One region of the Paenibacillus sp. FSL H8-0259 genome, then DNA from elsewhere that is predicted to be linked to it. Evidence: predicted binding sites of a transcription regulator. Region 1 holds the regulator's gene; the other holds the start of a gene.
The links. Region 1 encodes Rex, which represses fermentation and respiration genes when NADH is low (regulators of the CRP and FNR family bind a similar motif). Its sites were predicted from a motif close to TTGTGAAATATTTCACAA; they were not measured.

Region 1 (10,962 bases):
CCACAAAGCTGATGAAATCTTCCTGCACACGCAAGCTTTCTTCATGATCTGTGAACGCCATTTCCGGTTCAATCATCCAGAACTCGATTAAGTGGCGGCGGGTTTTGGATTTCTCCGCACGGAAGGTAGGTCCGAAGGAATATACGCGTCCAAGAGCCATTGCTGCAGCTTCCATGTACAGCTGTCCGCTCTGGGTCAGATACGCATCCTCTTCGAAATACTTCGTATGGAACAGGTTGGTCGTGCCTTCAGCTGACGTTGGAGTCAGAATTGGCGGGTCAACCTTCGTGAATCCACTCTCATTGAAGAATTGCTGAACCGCACGGATAATCTCTGCACGGATCACCATTACTGCCCGCTGCTTGGAAGAACGCAGCCAGAGATGGCGGTGGTCCATCAGGAAGTCAACACCATGCTCCTTGGGCGTAATCGGATAATTCTCAGTAAGATGCAATACCTCTATACCTGTAACCGTCATTTCATAACCTGACTGGCTGCGGGGCTCTTCACGGATAATTCCGGTAACATACAGCGAGCTTTCCTGGGTAAGGCTCTTGGCATCATCCCAGACCTGCTCAGGTACTTCCGATTTCACCACAACGCCCTGGATATAGCCTGTACCATCCCGAAGCTGCAGGAACTGAATTTTACCGCTGGAGCGCTTGTTGTTAACCCAACATCCGATAACAACACTCTCTCCAACATGCTCATTCACATTCTTGATTACACTCTTGTTAGCCATGCCTAAGATCTCTCCTCTAATTTAGCCGTTAATTCCTTGCACAATACTGTAAGTATCACGTGCAATGACAAGCTCTTCGTTTGTCGGAACCACAAGCACCTGAACCTTGGAACCAGGCGTAGAGATGCGGCGCGGATCGCCGGAGCGGACCTTGTTAGCTTCTGCATCCAGTTCGATTCCGAGGAACGTAAGATTGTTCAGTACTTTTTCACGCAGCAGGGAAGCATTCTCGCCCACACCGGCAGTAAACACGATTACATCTACGCCGTTCATTGCAGCTGCGTAAGAACCGATGTATTTACGCAAACGGTACTCGTACATTTCAAAAGCAAGCGTAGAATTAGCCTCGCCTTTCTCCGCACCGTCAATAATATCACGCATGTCACTGCTAACGCCAGAAATAGCCAGCAGTCCGCTGTGCTTGTTCAGCATGGAGTTCACTTCACCGACAGACAGCTCTTCCTTGTTCATCACATAAGGAACAATTGCCGGGTCAAGGTCACCGCTGCGTGTACCCATCATCAGGCCTTCCAGCGGAGTCATACCCATGGAAGTATCCACCGACACGCCGCCATCAACTGCAGTCACGCTGGCTCCGTTACCGATGTGGCAAGTGATAATCTTCAGTTCGCCCAGCGGACGGTCCAGATAATCTGCAGCAGCTTTGCTGACGAAATCATGGGAGGTACCATGCGCGCCGTAGCGGCGGACTTTGTATTTGTTGTACAGCACTCTCGGAATGGCATACATATAAGCCTTCTCAGGCATCGTCTGGTGGAAGGCAGTATCGAATACAACAACCTGAGGCACACCTGGCATATTAATTTCAGTCGCTGTAATCCCCATCATAGCAGCCGGGTTATGCAGCGGCGCAAGGTCAAACAGCTGGCGGATCTTCGTCTTCGCATCTGCATCTACAAGTGCGGAAGCCTTGAAGAATTCTCCCCCGTGTACTACGCGGTGCCCAACGGCATTGATCTCGTCGGTGGAAGCAATTACGCCATGTTCCTTGTCAGTCAGACAAGCAAGCACTTTGCGGATTGCCGTGTTGTGTTCAAGAATTTCGCTTACTTCAGTTACTTCCTGTTTGCCGGTTGGTTTGTGGTTCAGAATGGAGGAATCCATCCCGATACGTTCTACCAGACCTTTGGCCAGTACAGATTCATCTGTCATGTTGTACAGCTGGTATTTCAATGAAGAACTGCCGGAGTTAATAACTAAGATATTCATACACGGTCACCATCCTTGTCATACTTGAAGAAGCCTTCGCCCGATTTCGCACCCAGTTGTCCTGCACGTACCATCTTCTTAAGAATCGTGGAAGGACGGTACTTGAGTTCGCCGTATTCACGGAACATGTTCTCAAGTGCAGCAAGAACAGAATCCAGACCGAAACGGTCTGCCATTTCAAGCGGTCCGTTCTGGAACTGGTAGCCAATGCGCATAGCATCATCAATATCTTCAGGAGAAGCGACACCTTCCTGCAGCACATGCATAGCCTCGTTAATGAACAGGCAAATGAGGCGTGAGGTTACAAATCCCGGGGATTCATAGATCATTACGCCTTTTTTCTCAACGATCTCATCAACAAAGGTTTTGGTATCTTCAAAGGTGCTGTCGGAAGTTTTCAATCCGCGCACGATTTCAACCAGATCAACCTTCGCTACAGGATGTATGAAGTGCATGCCGATTACGCGTTCCGGATACATTGTCGAGCTTGCAAGCTCAGTCAAGCTTAAAGTTGACGTGTTGCTGGCAAGGATAATGTGGCTCGGACACACCTGATCGAGCTGATTGAATACCTTCTGCTTCGCTTCCAGATCTTCAACGATGGTCTCAATGACCATATCGCAGGAGCTCAGTTCAGCAAAATGTGTCACTTTTTGGATACGGCTAAGAATCAGTTTCTTCTCCGCTTGGGTAATGGCCCATTTCTCCAGCTGTTTGTCGAGACTGGTCTCGATCATTTCGTAGGAGTAGTTCAGTCTGTCTGCAGTTTTCTCCACCAGCATTACATCCAGGCCCTTGGCTGCCAGCATTTCAGCAATCCCTTGTCCCATTGTGCCACCGCCGATGACACCGATCTTTTTAAAATTCATTTAAAAGTCTCCATCCTTTCAGGTATCTATACTTTTGTATTGTACCTTGTCTGTCGAAAAAAATATGTAGCCCGACATATAATGATATCTTAGCATGTCTGAAAAGTAAAAAAAAATAACCGGCATAAAGAATTATGCCGGTAAAAGGACACTGTCACGAAATTGACAACGAAATTGCTCCCCGGAGAGAACTTCTTCCTTCATTAAAATGTCAAGAGAGTAATCAAATACATTTCTTTGCTTATTCAGCAGGTCATTCGTGCGGACCATTAGCTCATCCAGTATTTTACTATTCTCTTTCATCAGCTCTTCAGTGGTTACCATTTGCAGATTAGCAATCCCGAGGGAGGTAAGTCCCGATTTCATCATTGTTTCGACAATATTCAGCGCCTGGTCAAAGTCTCCGCGTGAACCGGTACTGCGTCCGCCGTAATACATCTCTTCGGCAGCTGCTCCGCCCAGGGCAATCATAATCTGATTCTCCAGATAATCCTTCGTGTACAGATACTGTTCGGTCTGCGGATTATGTCTTACATACCCGAGAGCCTGTCCGCGCGGAGTCAGAGTAACCTGGCTAACGCTTCCCGGACGCAGCAGCTCAGCCATAATAGCATGTCCCAGCTCATGAATCGCTACCCGCTGTTTCTCCTCATGATTCGTTTCCCGGTCGGTCTTCTCACCCATCATGACTTTATCAATCGCCATCGAGAGATGACGCTGCTCTACCTGGGTCAGATTCTCACGCATCATGTAAATCGCTGCTTCATTCATCACGCTTTCCAGCTGTGCACCCGAGAAGCCATAAGCTTCCTCGGCGATTTTATCCAAGCTTACCGTTTCATGCAGCGGTTTGTTCTTGGCATGCAGATCGAGAATCGACTTGCGGCCTTTCTTGTCCGGCATGTCCACCTGGATGTGGCGGTCGAACCGGCCCGGACGCAGCAGTGCGGAGTCCAGCATTTCCTTGCGGTTCGTTGCTGCTACCAGCAGAATGCGCGGGGCTTCATTGTTATAGATCCCGTCCATCTCGGTCAGCAGCTGATTAAGCGTCTGGTCGTATTCACGCTGCTGCCCGCCTTCACGCTTGCCGCCGATGACATCAATCTCATCAATAAATATAATGGCACTTTGCTTATTTTCCTTAAGCGCACGGGTACGGGCATCCTTGAACAAATCGCGGACACGTCCTGCACCGACACCGACATACATTTCCACAAACTCACTGCCTGATGCAGCCACAAATACTGAGTTGGTATAATGTGCCGCAGCCTTGGCCATCAGCGTCTTACCGGTTCCCGGAGGCCCTGTCAGCAGAATCCCCTTCAGCGGGCGAATCCCGAATTTGCTGATTTCTTCATGCCGGATCAGAAAGTCCAGTGCTTCCCGCAGCTCCTGTTTAGCGTTGTCCTGGCCGCCGATTTCCTCAAAAGTCAGCTTGGACGGCCCATTCTTCTTACGTTTCTTATCTGCACCTGCATTTACCGCCAGACCGCCGCGTGCGTGGGCAATAAACAGGAGGGCAGCGACCATGCCGAAGGCAATAATTACAGGGAAAATGTTAATCCCGACAAAAACCATAAAAATCAGCATGACCGGAACAAATCCGGCCAGGACCTCTTTCCAATACTTAGGCATTGTTCCACACTCCCATCGTAGCCGCCGCACGCGGCAGAATGATGAACTTACTCTCTTTACCGTTGCTCAGACTCACATACACATTCTTGTCATCAATTTCCGTTGTTGCTATAACCCCGCTGTACTTGCTGTCTTGCGTCTTCAGACCATCCAGCTTGGCAGGGATTAATGTATACTTCCGGCTCTCCATCGCCTCTGCAACCGAGAACATGGCTTTATCCCAATACTCATCCAGCAAAGCGCTGGAGTTCTGTTCGACATCCAATTTGAGCGTGCGGCCGTTGATAGCTGAGCTGCCCTCTTTGGATACATACTGCACGAGCTCACGTAATTTCGTGCCCGGCTGCAAATCAAGTTTCAAAGTGACCTCATTGCGTTTAATACTAATATGGGAATCCTTCACTCCCTCATAGGATGATACAAGTTTTTGCAGCGGCTCCTGCACAGCGAACTGGCGGTACGAATACCAGCCACCGAATAACAATGCAGCGGACAGCAGAGACGTTAGCAGTACAGGCATAAGACGCAGTTTCAAGAAACGTCCTCCTCTCAAAAATGACCGAACATAAATCTATAATAATGACCAATCTAGCGTGTCTAGCGCCCTTCCGAGACTGACATGCTCTTAAGCATGTCCTGATACAAGTAGTAGTATATCACAGGTGTATATACGATTTTACATAAAAGTGTGAATATATTTAAAATTTTTGATACTAATTTCTGGATGTTTCAGTAGATTATCTTTCTTATCGGCAATAAATGTGTACAGAATTAGCTTTGCCGGTAAGGATATCGAAAAAGAGCACCCTGTAGGCAAATAAATGCCTGCGGTGCTCTCTTTTGTAGGACATGGACTTAGGAGTCGCATTAATTCCTCCAGTTCCAAAGCTGAAGGGGCTTTGCCTCTTTATTAAGGTCGACCCTTCAATATAATCCGCCTTTTGCTGGTCTGCCGCTGGCGCGGACTCAGATTCCGTTAATTAACAAATACACCCCATTTCGGGCTTAAATGAACAAGATAACGGAATCTCAGTCCGCTTCACTCATTGTTAGTTTGAATTTACACCTTGGCTTGGTGCTGTCTGATTTCGCCGGCCATGTATTCTGCAAAATCAATTAATAACTCCGGGTCGTAACTGCTGTCACTCGCCACACCGCTATATTCTTCAAGGCAGTGCTTCAGCAGCCCGTGATAGCTGGACGGCAAATGCTGCAGGCCCCACTCCCCGCCTTCCTTTTTGGAAGACACAACTTCTTCCCGCACAAAATACAGCACACGGCACAAATTCAGTGTGTAGTACACTGGAGAATCTATGATTTGCTGAGCAGCATCTCCGATATCACCAAGGATAGAATCGAGGTAGTATTGGCGGTCTACCGGCAGAAACGCTTCGCGGATAGGCTCGCCGTACAGAATAAATCCCCGCTGATAGACTACGGCAAATTGAGCCGCAAGATCCCTGTCCTCAAACCCGCCACACAGATAATGCTCATCATTTCTGTACCGGTCCAGATGAAAGTCCGAGAAGTGAAACTCAAAGGGCGTCGGATGCACAAAGTTCTTCAAATATTTCTTCAATACAATAGTTAGCTCAACCCCGCGCCGGTTCGGCAGACTGTCGTGATAAGCTATCACTTTCTTGGCCAGTTTCCGGCTGACCTCTACAGGCAGCTTGTCGTGTACGACAATCAGCAGATCAATATCACTTTTATCCGGATGAAAACAGCCCATGGCCAGCGAACCGTGCAGATAAATCCCGGACAAATTTGCCCCCAGCTCCTCTTTGAACAACGTTACCGCCTGATCTAAATAGGCTAGAATTTCCAAATTTATGATCCTCCTGAATGTCAATTATGTATGAAGCAGATGCCGGGAATGAATACTTCCGATATGACAATCCGGTATGCATCATCGTATATACTGATTAATGCTATCCAGCTGTCATGCCATCGAAATGGATTCATCTATTCCTCCCCTATTATTAAGCCATAGCTCCAAGTAGGCCACAAGTCCAAGAATAGTTATTGATTGTTCTCTCCCTTGAAGAACCTTTTAAATTACGGCTTATATTAATATAAAAAGCGGGAGAACAGTTCAACTGTCCTCCCGCTCCTGCTGTAGACCATTCTTGCTGCCGCTTACCGGTTGGGCAGGCTGTACCCTTCACCGATGGCACTGCCGTCTGTGAAGCGATAGAAGCTGTAATAGAACCTGCCGTCCTTTTTGTAGAACAGCTGCCAGGCATATTCTCCGTTATACACTCCCGGCAGCAGCCGCTTAATCGTAATACCCGGAAGCTGGGCAGCTATAATATCACGGATTTGCGCCTCAGAAGTCCCTTTGCTGAGCTCCTCCGCGTATAAATCGTTGGCGCCTCCGGCTGGCTGGCCTTCCTTGGTAAAACGGACCCAAACCATCAGCTCGGTTCCTGCATCATTTTTTCCGGTAAGCACCCAGTATATCGCATTTTCATCCCAGACGGATTTCTGTGCTTTGGTTACCTCAGTTAAGCCGGCCCGCGCTCTGGCAATCTCTTTGGCTTCACTCCGCTCGTTCCACTGATCCTTCATAATGTAGGCATAAAACTGGCTTAGTCCGAACAGAAGGAGCAGAACCAGGGAAATCCCCAGCGGAAGCCATTTTCTCCTCTTCTTCAACATGCAGCTTCCTTTCCCTTTAAACCTGTATTACCGTTTAAGCAGTCCCTCGAACGTTTCCTGCGCTTTGCGGCGGATAGCTTCTTCATCTAGTGTCAGACATTGTCCGTGCTTCACAACCTGTTTGCCGTTCACCCAGACATGCTCCACATCCTTGGCACTGGCTGAATATACCGCATGGGACAAAAGATCGGTATGCGGCAGCAAGTGCGGCTGATCAATATCAATCGCAATGAAGTCGGCTTTCATCCCTGCTGCAAGCCGGCCTACCTGGTTCAGGAAAATAGACTGTGCACCATATTCGGTCGCCATCAGCAGCGCCTCTGGAGCCGGTACTGCTGTAGGATCACCGCTTACACCTTTGTGGATCAGCGCGGCCAGCCGCATTTCTTCGAACATATCCAGGTTGTTGTTGCTTGCCGCACCGTCCGTACCCAGGGAGACCTTAACTCCTGCTCTAAGAAGCTCAGGAACACGGGCTACTCCGCTGGCCAGCTTCAGATTGCTGCCGGGATTGTGGGATACACCAACATTGTGGCGGGCCAGAATCTCAATCTCTTCATCGTTCAGATGAACACCATGGGCGATCAGGGACGGCCGGGTGAACATTCCCAGCTTCTCCAGATGAGCGACCGGACGCAGGCCGTAATCGGCCACATTCTGCTCCACTTCATGACGCGTTTCGGACATATGCGTGTGCATCGGCAGATCAAGATCATGAGCCGCCTGGACAAACTTCATGAAAAACTCCGGAGGACAGGTGTAAGGCGCATGCGGCGAGAGCATTGCAGTAATTCTGCCGTCAGCCTTGCCATGCCAGTTCCGGGCAAAAGCAATCGCCTCCGCGAGCTTGTGATTCTGCACCTCTTCCGGACAAAGGCCAATAACACCGCGCATAAGTACAGCACGGATGCCTGACTGCTCGGTAACCTCAGCAACCCGGTCCATATGGTCATACATATCGAGGAAGGTCGTAGTGCCGCCCTTCAGCATCTCAAGAACGGACAAAGAGGTTCCCCAGTACACATCATCACCGGTGAATTTCTCTTCCATCGGCCACATTTTTTCCTGCAGCCAAGCCTGCAGTACCATATCATCGCCGTAGCCGCGCAGCAGTGACATCGCCGCATGGCCGTGGGTGTTGACGAGACCCGGCATGAACAGCAGCCGGCTGCCGTCAATAACCTCGGCATCCTCTTCAATTACAGGCTTATCTTCACCTATGTAAGTAATAAGATCATTTTCGATGGTCATATAACCGCTCAGCACCGGCTCTTCGCTGCCAGGCACCAGAAAACGCCCGTTTTTAATAATGGTTTTATTGCTGCTCATCTTCAGCTTCGTCCTTTCCGTCATGCAAATAATAAGCCAGACTCTGCAGATCCGTAGTGAAATCGGCGGCATGAATCCGGATATTGGCCGGAGTCTTCAGAATGACAGGCGCAAAATTCAGGATCGCCTCAATGCCCGAATCCACCAGAATGTCAGCAACGTTCTGTGCTTCACTGTCCGGAACGGTAATAATCCCGATGCGGATGCCCTGTGCACGGATGGTATCCCCCAGCTCACTCATCGGCTGAACAGTCAACGAGTTGATCTGCTGGCCTACCTTAGGCTCATAAGCATCAAATACAGCTGTAATCTTCATCGTATCCTTCAAGTAAGCATTGTAATTCGACAAGGCGTGGCCAAGATTACCTGCACCTACCAGAGCTACATTAATCTGCTGGTCCAGCTTGAGAATATGCCTGATCTTCTCAATCAGATAAGAGACATCATAACCAATGCCTTTTCTGCCGAAATCACCAAAATAAGCCAGGTCCTTGCGGATCTGGGCGGGGTTGAGATCAAGCTTCTGTCCCAGCTCCTGAGAAGAAACTGTTGAGATTTCACGTTTTTGGAGATCGTTCAGGAAACGCAGGTACACTGGGAGTCTGCGAACGACGGCCTCCGATATTTTATCCGATTTCATGTTTTCTCCTCCTAAAAGTTTTGATAGCATATGCTGCTTGATTCAACTTCGCAAAACTCGCTTCGTAAGCATTCACTTAGGTTTGATAGCATATGCTGCTTGATAAGCCGGTTATAGGAACCATGCTCCGGGTACTACTGCCCGTTTGGGCAGCAGCAGTGGAGCACGGGACTTCAGAACAATAATTACTTATACATAATATCAACCGGAGACGGATTATTAAACCCCGCCTTCTTCAAGCCATTCTGCAATCCGCGGAACGATCTGATCCGTCAGCATATGCTCCATCTTGGGACCGGGCAGCGAATACAGGAAATACTTCCCATAATAAGATTCGATTACCCTGGTATCATATACAATAACGATTCCGCGGTCCTGCGCGGTGCGGACCAGCCGCCCGAAGCCTTGCTTGAAGCGGATTACGGCCTGCGGGACGGACAGCTTCATGAACGGATTCTTCTTCTGTGCCTGGAGCAGCTCCGACTTCGCTTCAGCCAGCGGATGATTAGGCGGCTGGAACGGAAGTCTGACAATGGCCAGACAGGTCAAAGCTTCACCGGGAATGTCTACACCTTCCCAGAAGCTGCTCGTACCCAGCAAGACTGACGCTGTACTGTCCTGGAACCGCCGGATCAGCTTGCTCCGACTGCCGCCTTCTACGCCTTGTCCAAGCACCGCGATATCCTGCGAAGCCAGGGCCTCCTTCAGCGGATCATAGACCTGGCGCAGCATCTTGTAGGAGGTGAAGAGCACCAGCATCCGCCCGCGGGTAGCCACGGCAGTTTCTGCCAGAGAATGGACCAGTGTATCCACAAAGCGGGCATCCCCTATGCTTCCCTTGACACTCGGGAAATCACGGGGAATGACAAGCAGTGCCTGCTCACGGTATTTGAACGGCGACGGAAGCAGGGCTGTCATCAGACGGCCCTGCTCTGCAGCCTCACCAAGACCGAGATTATCTATCATGAACTGGAATGACTTATCCACAGACAAGGTGGCCGAGGTCAGGATGATACTCTTCTTCTTGTCGAAGAACAGCTCCCTGAGCTGGGTGCTCACATCCACCGGAACGGCATACATCTGCAGCGATTTGCCGCGGTAATTGCCGCTCCCCTCCAGCCAGTAGACGATATTCTCGTCATTCAGTCCCATAAAGAAACGGATCTGCTCCCGGATGGAGGCCAGGTCCTTGAACAACCCGCCGATATCCGTCACAAGACTGTCCGAAGAGGACTGGCTGTCCGTATCACGCATCTCACTGAGCATTTTATCACCCTTGCGGATGATATCACTCAAGCTGAGATGGAGTGTATTCTCCAGAGCAGCCAGCTCCTCCCACTCTTTGGGCTTCTTGCCCGGCTGCAGGCGTGCGACAAGCTGGCCGGCTTCACCGGCTCCGGCATCGCTGCGTTCAGGCAGCAGGCCGAAGAGCTTGTCGCTAAGTGTATCCCAGGACTCCTTGACGGTAAGCAGATCCGGATAGATCCGGTCGATAACACCGCTCCATTCCGAAGCCTGCTCACTGCCGGACGACTGCAGGGTCTGGCGCAGGGCAGGCAGCTGTCCGCTCCGGCTGTCCTTGTACAGACGGGTGAGCGTATGCGCCACGGTGAAATATTTCATCTGCATTCCGAGATGTTTGCCGGCAATGTCCTCCAGATGATGCGCCTCATCAATGATGAGATGCTCGTAAGCCGGAAGCAGCTGATGCCCGGCCTTAACATCTGCGAATAACTTGGAGTGGTTAGTCACCACCACATCGGAAATCCCGGCTTCATGCTTGGCCCGGTGATAATAACATTTCCTGAACCAAGGGCATGAGCGTCCCAGACAAGAGTCGGTATCACTGGCTACGG
Region 2 (10,962 bases), 3.3 Mb from region 1:
AAACCATGAAAAAAGACACCTGTGCGGGTGTCTTCAAATGTTCTCGCATACAATTCGTTTCACCCGGGGAACTTACGGACTTCTATTTATTTGCGGCGGCGGCTCTTCATCATACGGTTATACATTACAAGAGCGGCAACAACCATACCAAGCATGGCGACGCTGCTTGCCGATTCCTGCGACATCCCAAACATCAGACAAATACTTGAAACCAAGGTTCTCGTAAGCAACGCAACCGCAATCAGCATGATTGGCCGCCAAATGTTGTATCCTCTCATTCCCAGCAACACTCCTAACCCAATTTTCAGAAACAGTACAGTTCTAAATGCTATGAACCATTAGAAACTATTATAGCATAATAAGGAATGCGCATACATTCTGCACGGGTAACCGGCACATAGAGATGCCTTTGACAAGAACATACGTTCGTTATATACTTTCCTCTATGAGGGGGCTTGTGATCGTGGATGTTATGGAGAAACTTGAGATTCTGACCGCTTCGGCCAAATATGATGTAGCCTGCACTTCAAGCGGTTCAGACCGCAAAGGCCAGGCCGGAAGCTTGGGCAGTACTGCTGCAATGGGCATCTGCCACAGCTTTGCGGCGGACGGCCGCTGTATTTCGCTGCTGAAGGTGCTTATGACCAACGCCTGTGTATATGATTGTGCCTATTGCATTAACCGCAAATCCAATCCCGTCCGCCGGGCGGCTTTTACCCCCGAAGAGATCGCGGATCTTACCATGCAGTTCTACCGCCGCAATTACATAGAAGGGCTGTTCCTCAGCTCAGGGATTATGCGCAATCCGGATTATACAACCGAGCAACTGATAGCAGCACTGGAGCTGCTGCGGAATGTGTACCATTTCAACGGCTATATTCATGTAAAAGCGATTCCCGGATCTGACGACGCCCTGCTGTCCAGACTCGGACTGCTTGCTGACCGCATGAGCGTCAATATCGAGCTGCCCTCGCAGGAGAGTCTCGGGGTTCTCGCTCCCGACAAGAGCAAAGTATCCATTCTGAAGCCGATGGGGCTGATTAAAGACCGGATTACGGAGAACAGCTCCGATATCGTTAAATATAATCACGCTCCCCGCTTCGCTCCCGCCGGCCAGAGCACACAGATGATTGTGGGCGCCTCGCCCGATACGGATTATCAAATTCTGAATCTAACGGAGGGCCTGTACAAGAAGTACGCATTGAAGCGCGTGTTTTTCTCTGCCTATACCCCGGTGATCGAGGATTCGCTGCTGCCCTCTTTGGACACCGAACCTCCGCTGCTGCGGGAGCACCGGCTCTATCAGGCTGATTGGCTGCTGCGCTTCTACGGCTTTCAGGCAAGCGAATTATTGGACGAAGCCGTACCCAACTTCAATCCGCTGCTTGATCCGAAATGCAGCTGGGCCGTTAACCACCGGGAGCAGTTCCCGGTTGAGATCAACCGCGCTCCGTATGAAATGCTGCTGCGTGTACCCGGTATCGGCGTAAGGAGCGCACAGCGGATAGTGAAGGCAAGACGGGCGGGAACGCTGGATTTCCAAGCGCTGAAGAAGCTTGGCGTCGTGCTCAAGCGGGCCCAATTCTTCATCACCTGCAAGGGCAAACCGCTGGAAGGGCTGAAAGTCAGTGAACATACCCTGCTTCGTTCACTAATGTCCGGCCAACAGCTGGCCCCCTATCAGCCGCACCAAGTTGAGCAGCTGACCTTGTTCGACGACCACTACGCAGCGGCCTTGCCGGCTGCAGGAGGATGGGCGGAATTCAAGAAAGGAGCGGAAGCCTGATGTTCAAGCCGTCCGCTCTGGCTTATACCTATGATGGCAGCTTTGAAGGGTTGCTGTGCTGTGTATTTGAGAGCTATACCTGGAAGGAAATTCCGCTTGCTGTTCATTCAGAAGGTGCGGAGCAAGGCCTGCTGCTGGAATCGAAGTGGATCGAAACCGACAAGGCGAAGGCGGAGAGAGTCCTTAAGTCCATTCCGCTCCGCATCTCACCGGAAGCGGAGGAACTGGTCCGTCTGGGGTTCTGGTCAAACACACCGGGGAAGGAACTGCTGCTGCTGAATTTTCTGTATCTCGGCTTCAAGCATGGCCGCAAGGTGATGAATATGCTGGCCGATGATACGGTACACGCCTTACAGAAGGCGGTTCAGCAGCTTCGGCGGGAAGGTCATCTGTATCTGGGGTTTGTCCGTTTCTCTGTATACGGTCCGGTCATGGCTGCGGTTATTGAACCGCAGGGATATATCCTTCCGGTCATTCAGGAGCATTTCTGCGACCGGTTCCAGGGCGAGAGCTTCATGATCTACGACCAGACTCATGAAGTAGCGCTGATTCATGAACCCGGACGGGAGGCCATCATTCCGTTAAGCGGCTGGACCCCGCCTGAGCCGGATGAAGCTGAAGAGGCTTATCGCCGCCTGTGGACAGGGTTCTATCACGCGATCGGAATCAAGGAGCGCCGAAACGACCGCCTGCGCTCCTCGCTGATGCCCAAGCGGTACTGGAAGCATATGGTTGAGATGAACGGCAGTAATGGCGTCCCTGCACTCGCTGCTGCGCAGCGGAAAAAGGCGTTACAGCCGGAGCCGCCGAAGACAATCGGCCCGCTCCCGGCTTCACTCAGACAAACAAATACTCATACTTAAGCATTTGTGACCTGAGCACCTTGGACACTCTGCCCAGTTCCTTATCATTTTGCTCTATGAATTGCAGTACAGAGTAGCGATTAAACCGGAGGGTTGTATCAAGTGCACGGGCCTGTTTGGAGAAATCTTTGCTGAACGGTTTGGCTTTGACGCTTCGCAAAGCAACATCTATTGGCATACTTAAAGGATAATCTGCCGTGTCTGATAATAGACTTAATCCATGATCGAAATAGGGACAAAGCTGATATCCTGAATTCCCGTGAATAAAGGCGATATTGTTCAAGTCGGATAATCAACACTATCATTTTCTCTCAAAATGCATTGGTTATAATATTATCCAGCACAAAAAGAGTGCCCCGCAGTCATTATCATGACCACCCGGAGCACTCCCTTCTTGAGAACTTACTATTTAATTCAATTTACACGTGTGAACGTTAATTAATTCAAAGCCTTCCATACCCAGTTCTCAACCTCTGGAAGATCGATGCCTTCTTCACGGATGTATTGGTTATGTTTCTTCACCATGGCATCCATTTCATCAGCAATCGCCTGATATTTGCCGGCATCCGGCAAACTCAGCACAGCTTCCTTCGTGAGGTCGAAGCGGTCCATCTGGTTGAGTACGCGCATATCGAACGGTGTAGTGATGTCGCCATTCTCGCGGTAGCCATGTACATGCAGGTTATGGTTGTGGCGGTCGAAGAACAGGTCTTTGATCAGGCCTTCATAGCCGTGGAAGGCAAAGATGACCGGTTTATCCTTTGTGAAAAATTGATCAAACTCCTCGTCAGATAAGCCGCGCGGATCGAGCTTTTGGCTTCTCAGCTTCAGCAGATCTACCACGTTGATATAGCGGATTTTCAGCTCAGGCAGCTTCTCATGTAGAATCGAGATTGCAGCCAAGCTCTCCATAGTAGGTTCTGTACCCGACGAAGCAATAACCACATCCGGCTCTCCGCCCTTGTCGGTGCTTGCCCAGTCAATGATTTTGAGGCCTTTGTCCACCAGTTCCTGAGCTTCATCTGCCGAGAACCACTGCGGACGCGGGTGCTTGGACGATACAATCAGGTTGATCTTCTGACGGTCATTCAGGATGGTGTCGAAGACAGCCAGCAAGGAGTTGGCATCCGCCGGCAGATACTCACGGATAAATTCCGGCTTCTTGTCAGCCAGATGACCCAGCAGACCCGGATCCTGGTGAGTATAACCGTTATGATCCTGCTGGAACACAGTTGATGTGGCAATGACGTTCAAGGACGGGATATCTGCGCGCCAAGTTTGATCTGTAGCCTTGCGCAGCCATTTGAAGTGCTGGGTAATCATCGAATCAACAACTCGCAGGAACGCTTCATAGCTGGCGAAGAATCCGTGACGTCCGGTCAATACATAACCTTCGAGGAAGCCTTCCGCCTGATGCTCGGATAATTGGGAATCAATGACACGGCCGTAAGGAGCCAGGAATTCATCCTGCGGTTCCTGGATGGAATCCATCCACTGGCGTTTCGTTACCTCAAACACAGGTCCCAGACGGTTCGACATCGTTTCATCCGGTCCGAAAATTCTGAAGTTGCGGTTCTCTTCGTTGAGCGTTACAACCTCCTTCAGGTATTTGCCCAGTACAGCCATATCCTGCGCGATCACTTGACCCGGTACGGAATTATCCAGTGCATAGTTGCGGAAATTCGGCTTGTGCAGATCTTTAATCAGGTTACCGGCGTTCGTTACAGGGTTCATCCCCATACGTCTGTTACCAGTAGGCAGAATCTCAGCCAGATCAGCGTTCAAACGGCCATTCTCATCAAATAATTCTTCAGGTCTGTAGCTGTTCAGCCATTCGAGCAATGCAGGCGCATGCTTCATGTTCTTCTGATCTACCGGAATCGGCACCTGATGGGCCCGGAAGGAGCCTTCATTCGGCACACCGTCCCACGCTTTCGGACCGGTCCAGCCTTTAGGCGTACGGAAGACCAGCATCGGCCAAGCCGGGCGTGTGGTATCGTTATTTTCACGGGCATTCTTCTGAATCGCTTCGATCTTCTCAATAATGGTGTCCAGAACCTTAGCCATTTCCGGATGCATCAGATCAGGATTCTCGCCTTCCACGAAGAACGGTTCCCAGCCGCTTCCTGCAAAATAAGCCGTTAACTCTTCTCTGGACATCCGGGACAGAATGGTCGGGTTGCTGATCTTGAAGCCGTTCAAATGCAGAATCGGCAGCACCGCACCATCTGTAATCGGGTTAATAAACCGGTTGGAGAACCAGGAAGCCGCCAGAGGTCCGGTCTCTGCTTCGCCGTCACCTACAACAACTGCCGAGATCAGGTTCGGATTATCCAGAACTGCGCCCACACTGTGAGACAAGGAGTAACCCAGCTCGCCGCCTTCATGAATCGATCCTGGTGTTTCTGGGGCAGCATGGGAAGCCACTCCGCCCGGGAAGGAGAACTGTTTGAACAATTTCTTCAGTCCAGGGATATCCTGAGTGATCTGCGGGTAGATTTCGGTGTAGCTTCCGTCCAGATAGGAGTTCGATACCATAACCTGGCCGCCATGGCCCGGACCTTCAATATAGAACATATCCAAATCATATTTAGTAATTACGCGGTTCAGATGCGCATAGATAAAGTTCTGCCCAGGGATTGTGCCCCAGTGTCCGATCGGCTTCACTTTTACGTCTGCGTCCTTCAAAGGTTCTCTTAACAACGGGTTATCCTTCAAATAGAGCTGACCCACGGAGATGTAGTTCGTTGCGCGCCAGTAGGCGTCAAGCTTTGCCAAATAAGTTTTAGAAGAATAATCCACCTGTGCGATTGATAATCCCATTTCTTCCACTCCCTAATTTTTATCTTTGTATTTTGAATGTATCACTTCTACAGTTACATCATACTCCTGACTTTAATAAATTCAATCTTTTTAGCAATTGATACGGTCCAATATTGTGAAATTTTGAACATAGTATGAAATCGGGAGCAATAAATTTATATATAACCTTTATTTTATGATTTATGTAAATAAATTCTAATCAAATTTTCGATGAAAAAACTTCTAAAGCATCTCCCTTCTGGACATCACCATTCCAAATACGGTATCATTTTGTGGGAATTACTTACAAGTTTAAATCATAAGCATATCACCCAGCTGCTATCAGGAAGGAGAACAGATATTCGTGAGAACTTCATCCACCCCCTCCCGATCCCGTATTACGGTAAAAGTGACCCTTACAGGACTTATCCTTCTTGCCGCAATCGGCCTGTGCCTTTGGACAGGGTTCGGTTTATTCTTGGCCAAAAGCGGGTACCTTTATCAAAAAGGAATCGTCCGGGCCTTAAATGCAACCTATCAATCTGAATTTGTTATCGTGTCTAAAGAAGGATTAAATGAGGACGGGTATCAGGTGTTTAAGGCATCGCCGGCGAATGACCGCAGCTTGGTATTTACGGTAAGCCGCACCAACGGCCATGTGGATGGCGGTCTTCCGCTTAGGAGACAGCTCAGCAACAATTATGAGGAAACCGCTCAAAAGAAGTATTATCCTCTTCTGGTTAAGAAATATTTTGGCATTGAGCTGCAGGATATTCCTATGTCTATTTATCGGGGAACCCGTTCGTCCCGGGAGATATCTGATGAAAATTACGTAGCGGTGAACCGGGCGAATCTGGACGAGATCGCCTCCAAAGCCAAAGCATTCTTCAGTGAAGCAGAAAGCCACCGTCTAAAACAACTTTTTCTCCGCTTTGAAGATGACTTGGGCGTTTCCTCCGAAGATGCAGGCATAGCTATTCAGCGGCTTGAATTGCCGGGCTTTGATTTTAAAGTAGGAGAGCACTGGAAAAAAGGATTCCGGCTTTTGAGTGAAGAGGAGCTTAAACAGAAAATCGTAAGTCAGGCTGGACGGGGGATTGCCGATCGGGTGGCCTATACTTTTGATACAGAATATCCGGACTTCAGCGGGAATTTCGCAATAAAGTTTACAGGGAATGACCTGAACAGCTTTGAAGCCTATGTGTCCGCCCACACAATAACAGCAGAGAAAAGGGAAGATGCTCTTGCTGAAATTTATGAGGCCTACACCAGGGTGATTATGTTTATCCCTAAGCTGCCTCTTAACATGACCGCTCTTCACCTGAAGTACGAAACCAACACGGAGACAGAGTCAGTAACCCTCAAGAAAGAAGAGATAAGTAAAGTCAGCAGCCTGGCTGCCCTGAAAGAGCTGTTCAAGCATTCCCAACAAACCGTAAACCCTCGCTAAACCGAGGCTAAATTATATGCAGACCCCAAAAAGACCGGGAAATTCCCCGGCCTTTTTTTCGTTAATGAACAGACACGAACGTGTTGAATTTCAGATACTGGTAATGAAAGCGCATATGCGAGAATTCAAACGGCGTCCCGTTATCCAGGAAGAAGATCCCTTCCATGATTCCAACAGGCTCATTCTCCTTCAAGTGGAGCAATTCCTGATCACTAGGCAGGGAAGGCTCGGCAAAAATAGATAAAAAAGATTTGGTAACCGCCAGATTGCGCGACTCCTCCAGATAATGAAAGATCGATCCTTCGATAATCGCCATATCGAGATCCTGTACGATTTTAATCGGAATATATCCGGTCTCAATCATAAAGGGCTCCTCATCAAACAGGCGCAGGCGGACAATTTTATATACAAAATCATGGGGCTGCAAGAACAAATCACGCTGAAGCTCTTCTGTTGGCCGGATAACCTCGAAATTCAGTACTTTGATCTCCGGCTTCTTGCCATGCATCTGGAAGTTGTCGGAGACCCCCAGATTAGAGCCTTCGTAATTAAAAATCGAATCGTTTTTTATGTACAGCGGGTTAATAAAGGTTCCCGATCCGCGTTTCTTGAAAATAATGCCGTAGCTCTCCATCTTGGTCAGCGCACGCTTAATTGTACTGCGGCTAACCTGATACGTTTCACTGAGACTACGCTCATCCGGCAATCTCATATCAGCAAACCGTCCCGCAAAAATCTTCATTTTGAGGTCATCAATAATTTGCTTGTAGACAAATTGTGTCATGTAGTACTCCTTCGTCGGGTCGAGCCTAAACTTCAATATTAAATATATCATATTAGGATGAATGATAGCGCTCAAATTTCAAACCTGAAACCCCGCCTGTCAAACCGCGTACATAGAACTGGAAATAAATATATTACCAGGGGGAAATACAAAATGAAGAGAAAATTTGTTATCGGACTTATTATTGCTTTTATGGCACTAACGGGCTGTAGCTCAAATAAAAACACGGCAGAGCCATCGGCGACTACAGCAGCTGCTCCGGCAGAAACACAGGCATCCTCAATTCCTACCGAGGCGCCAACACCTGCACCAAAAAAATTGTCTGATACAGAAGCTGTGGCGCTTGACTACGTTAACATTTTCTTAAACGGATCGGATAGTGAAGCAAAAAAAACCTTCATTACAGACAACGTCTATCCGGATGCCCAGCCGCTGTTTCAAATGATTCAATCCGTAGAAACACCTGATGACCAGAAACTTAAGAATCCCCAGGTTCTCGAGTCTACACATTATTCTGATGAAGGCGGTATGAAAGTTGAGGCCGTGTTAATCCAAGGCCAAAAAGCCTCTAACCTCAAAAGCGAATTGATCGTTCTTATCAGTGACCTGAAAATTATCTGGGCAACAGATTCATCAGACCAGGAAACATTCGGCGAAGCAAGAAAGGTCTTCAAAGAGCCAGTCCCGGAAGCTTCGTTATCAACCGTACCTGCTCCTAGCGAAATGTTAAGAGAGATCCGGAATTTCGTAATCTCCGACGTGTGGAACGAGGGATTTGTTGACATCCATTCGTATATTAATAGCGGGACCGGCAGTACAGGACAGAGTCTGGATATCAATTTCACCGTTGAGCAGCTGGCCAAGACCATGGATAAGAAAAAGGAATACGACAGCTATATCACCGGTCTTGATTCCAAGTATGATTCTCTTAAACAGGTCTGGACGAAGCTTTCCTCCGAAACTGATCGTCTATACAGCCTGGTTCAACAGAATCCGCCCAAAGCCAACGATACCACCGCGAATTTTGATACCGGAATCTTCAATCAGTATTTGGAGGCCTTTGAGAAGGAAGTAGACGCCGCAATCAAATAATTGCTAATTAAAAATGCAGTCCATCTCCTTGGGGGGAAAGGACTGCATTTATCTATAGATGCTTATTGATCAATGCTCCCCATAATCATATCCATGAGATTACCCGGTTCCAATATAACAAACACCTATAAAAATATTATATTGTTTGCTTTTTACACTAAAAATTAGGGTTTCTTAGTAGGCCGAAACTGTCTTATAATGAGATTGGGCGGGAAATTCCAACCGTTTGTGAACGCGTGTTTACACTCCTGCCTGTCATCCACTTTGTAGGAGGAATGGTTATGCAATACGGTCATTTTGACGAAAAGAACAAAGAGTATCTCATCACGAAGCCTAATACACCTGCCCCTTGGGCCAACTATCTTGGCTCGCCGGAATACGGCGCGATTATCTCAGGAAATGCCGGAGGCTACAGCTTCGTGAAGTCCGGGGCCAACGGACGGCATCTCCGCTACCACTTCAACTCTAAGGACGAGCCGGGACGCTACATTTATGTAAGAGACCTGGAGAACGGGGATTATTGGTCCGGCTCCTGGCAGCCAGTGGGTAAAGATCTGGAACAATACCAATCGGTATGCCATCATGGAACCGGATACACGAACATCGTCTCGGATTACGATAACATCCATACGGAATCGTTATACTATGTGCCGCTGAACAAAACCTATGAGGTATGGCGGATGAAGGTGCGTAATGACGGCACCAAACCCCGGAAGCTGGCTCTCTTCGGATTTGCCGAACTGACCAACAATAACAACTACGAGCAGGATACCGTCAACCTGCAGTACACCCTGTTTATCTCACGCACCTACTATAAGAATAATATGATCCTTCAGGTCATCAACGAAAATATCCCCGAAGAGCAGAGCTGGAGATTCTTCGGCGCAGCCGGCGCGGAAGTTACCGGTTACGACGGCGACCGCGATACCTTCCTGGGCGATTACCGCAGCTACGGGAACCCGGCTTCCGTTGCGAACGGCGAATGTTCCAATTCACTCAACTACAATACCAATGCCTGCGGCGCCCTGCAGATCAATGTGGAGCTGCAGCCGGGAGAAGAGAAAGAAGTCGCCTTCCTGCTGGGACAGTATGATGAGCAAGGTGCGTCTGAGATTCTGAGTCACTACAAAGATTTGTCTGTGGTAGAGAAGGAGCTCGAAGAACTGAAGGCGTTCTGGCACAGCAAGCTTAACCGCTTCCAGGTTCAGACCCCGAGCGACAATCTGAACAATATGATCAACACCTGGAATGCTTACCAGTGCTTCATTACCTTCATCTGGTCGCGTGCTGCCTCCTTCCAGTACTCCGGTCTGCGTAACGGGCTCGGCTACCGGGATACCGTGCAGGATATTCAAGGCATTATCCATCTGGATCATGAGATGGCCCTTGAGCGCCTACGACTGATGATTTCGGCCCAGGTATCCAATGGCGGCGGACTGCCACTCGTCAAATTTGATCATAATCCGGGCCATGAAGGCACACCGGACGACCCGGAATACGTGCGGGAAACCGGACATCCCCATTATCGTGCGGATGACGCCCTGTGGCTGTTCCCGACGGTTATCAAATACTTAAATGAAAGCGGTAACTGGGGCTTTACGGATGAAGTAGTTCCTTATTCGGATAAAGGCGAGGATACCGTATATGGACATCTGCGCCAGGCCCTGCAGTTCAGCCTGGACCGCATGGGTGCACACGGGATGCCGGTTGGGCTGCATGCCGACTGGAACGACTGTCTGCGGCTTGGAGCCAAGGGAGAGTCTCTGTTCGTTGCCTTCCAGCTGTACATGGGCTTCAAAATATTCATGGAAATTGCCCGGAATAAAAACAAGCCGGAAGATGTAGAGTGGGCACAGGCGCTGCTCGAAGAGCTGGACGGCAATATTCAAAAGCATGCCTGGGAGAATGACCAGTTCGTCCGCGGGTTCACCGAAGACAACTATACCATCGGCTCCTGGGAGAACGATGAGGGCAAAATCTGGCTGAATCCGCAAAGCTGGGCGGTTCTCAGCGGCGCTGCCCGTCCGGAACAGGCCAAGCTCTCCATGGATAAAGTGTACGAGAATCTGCGGACCGATTACGGCTCTATGATTTTCTATCCGCCGTTCCGTAAATACGGTCTGCCTGTAGCGCTAATGGCCCTCTTCAATGCCTCCACCAAGGAGAACGGCGGGATCTTCAGCCA

Region 2: NSU01_RS01070 (phosphoketolase family protein) is a predicted target of Rex. The motif match lies at 5,586-5,603, and genes of this name have one in related genera.

What each region holds. Positions count from the first base shown of each region.
Region 1 is NZ_CP150147.1:5,190,122-5,201,083, forward strand. Features, by position in the region: gene asnS (asparagine--tRNA ligase) at 1-742, opposite strand, end outside; gene NSU01_RS22430 (acetate kinase) at 764-1,972, opposite strand; gene NSU01_RS22435 (3-hydroxyacyl-CoA dehydrogenase NAD-binding domain-containing protein) at 1,969-2,841, opposite strand; gene NSU01_RS22440 (AAA family ATPase) at 2,974-4,476, opposite strand; gene NSU01_RS22445 (hypothetical protein) at 4,469-5,011, opposite strand; gene NSU01_RS22450 (aminoglycoside adenylyltransferase domain-containing protein) at 5,537-6,304, opposite strand; gene NSU01_RS22455 (DUF5590 domain-containing protein) at 6,616-7,137, opposite strand; gene NSU01_RS22460 (amidohydrolase) at 7,165-8,466, opposite strand; gene NSU01_RS22465 (redox-sensing transcriptional repressor Rex) at 8,453-9,106, opposite strand; gene dinG (ATP-dependent DNA helicase DinG) at 9,326-10,962, opposite strand, start outside.
Region 2 is NZ_CP150147.1:217,514-228,475, reverse strand. Features, by position in the region: gene NSU01_RS01085 (hypothetical protein) at 87-278, opposite strand; gene NSU01_RS01080 (putative DNA modification/repair radical SAM protein) at 473-1,786, shown strand; gene NSU01_RS01075 (TIGR03915 family putative DNA repair protein) at 1,786-2,649, shown strand; gene NSU01_RS01070 (phosphoketolase family protein) at 3,088-5,472, opposite strand; gene NSU01_RS01065 (hypothetical protein) at 5,816-6,901, shown strand; gene NSU01_RS01060 (GntR family transcriptional regulator) at 6,963-7,685, opposite strand; gene NSU01_RS01055 (hypothetical protein) at 7,839-8,777, shown strand; gene NSU01_RS01050 (glycosyl hydrolase family 65 protein) at 9,059-10,962, shown strand, end outside.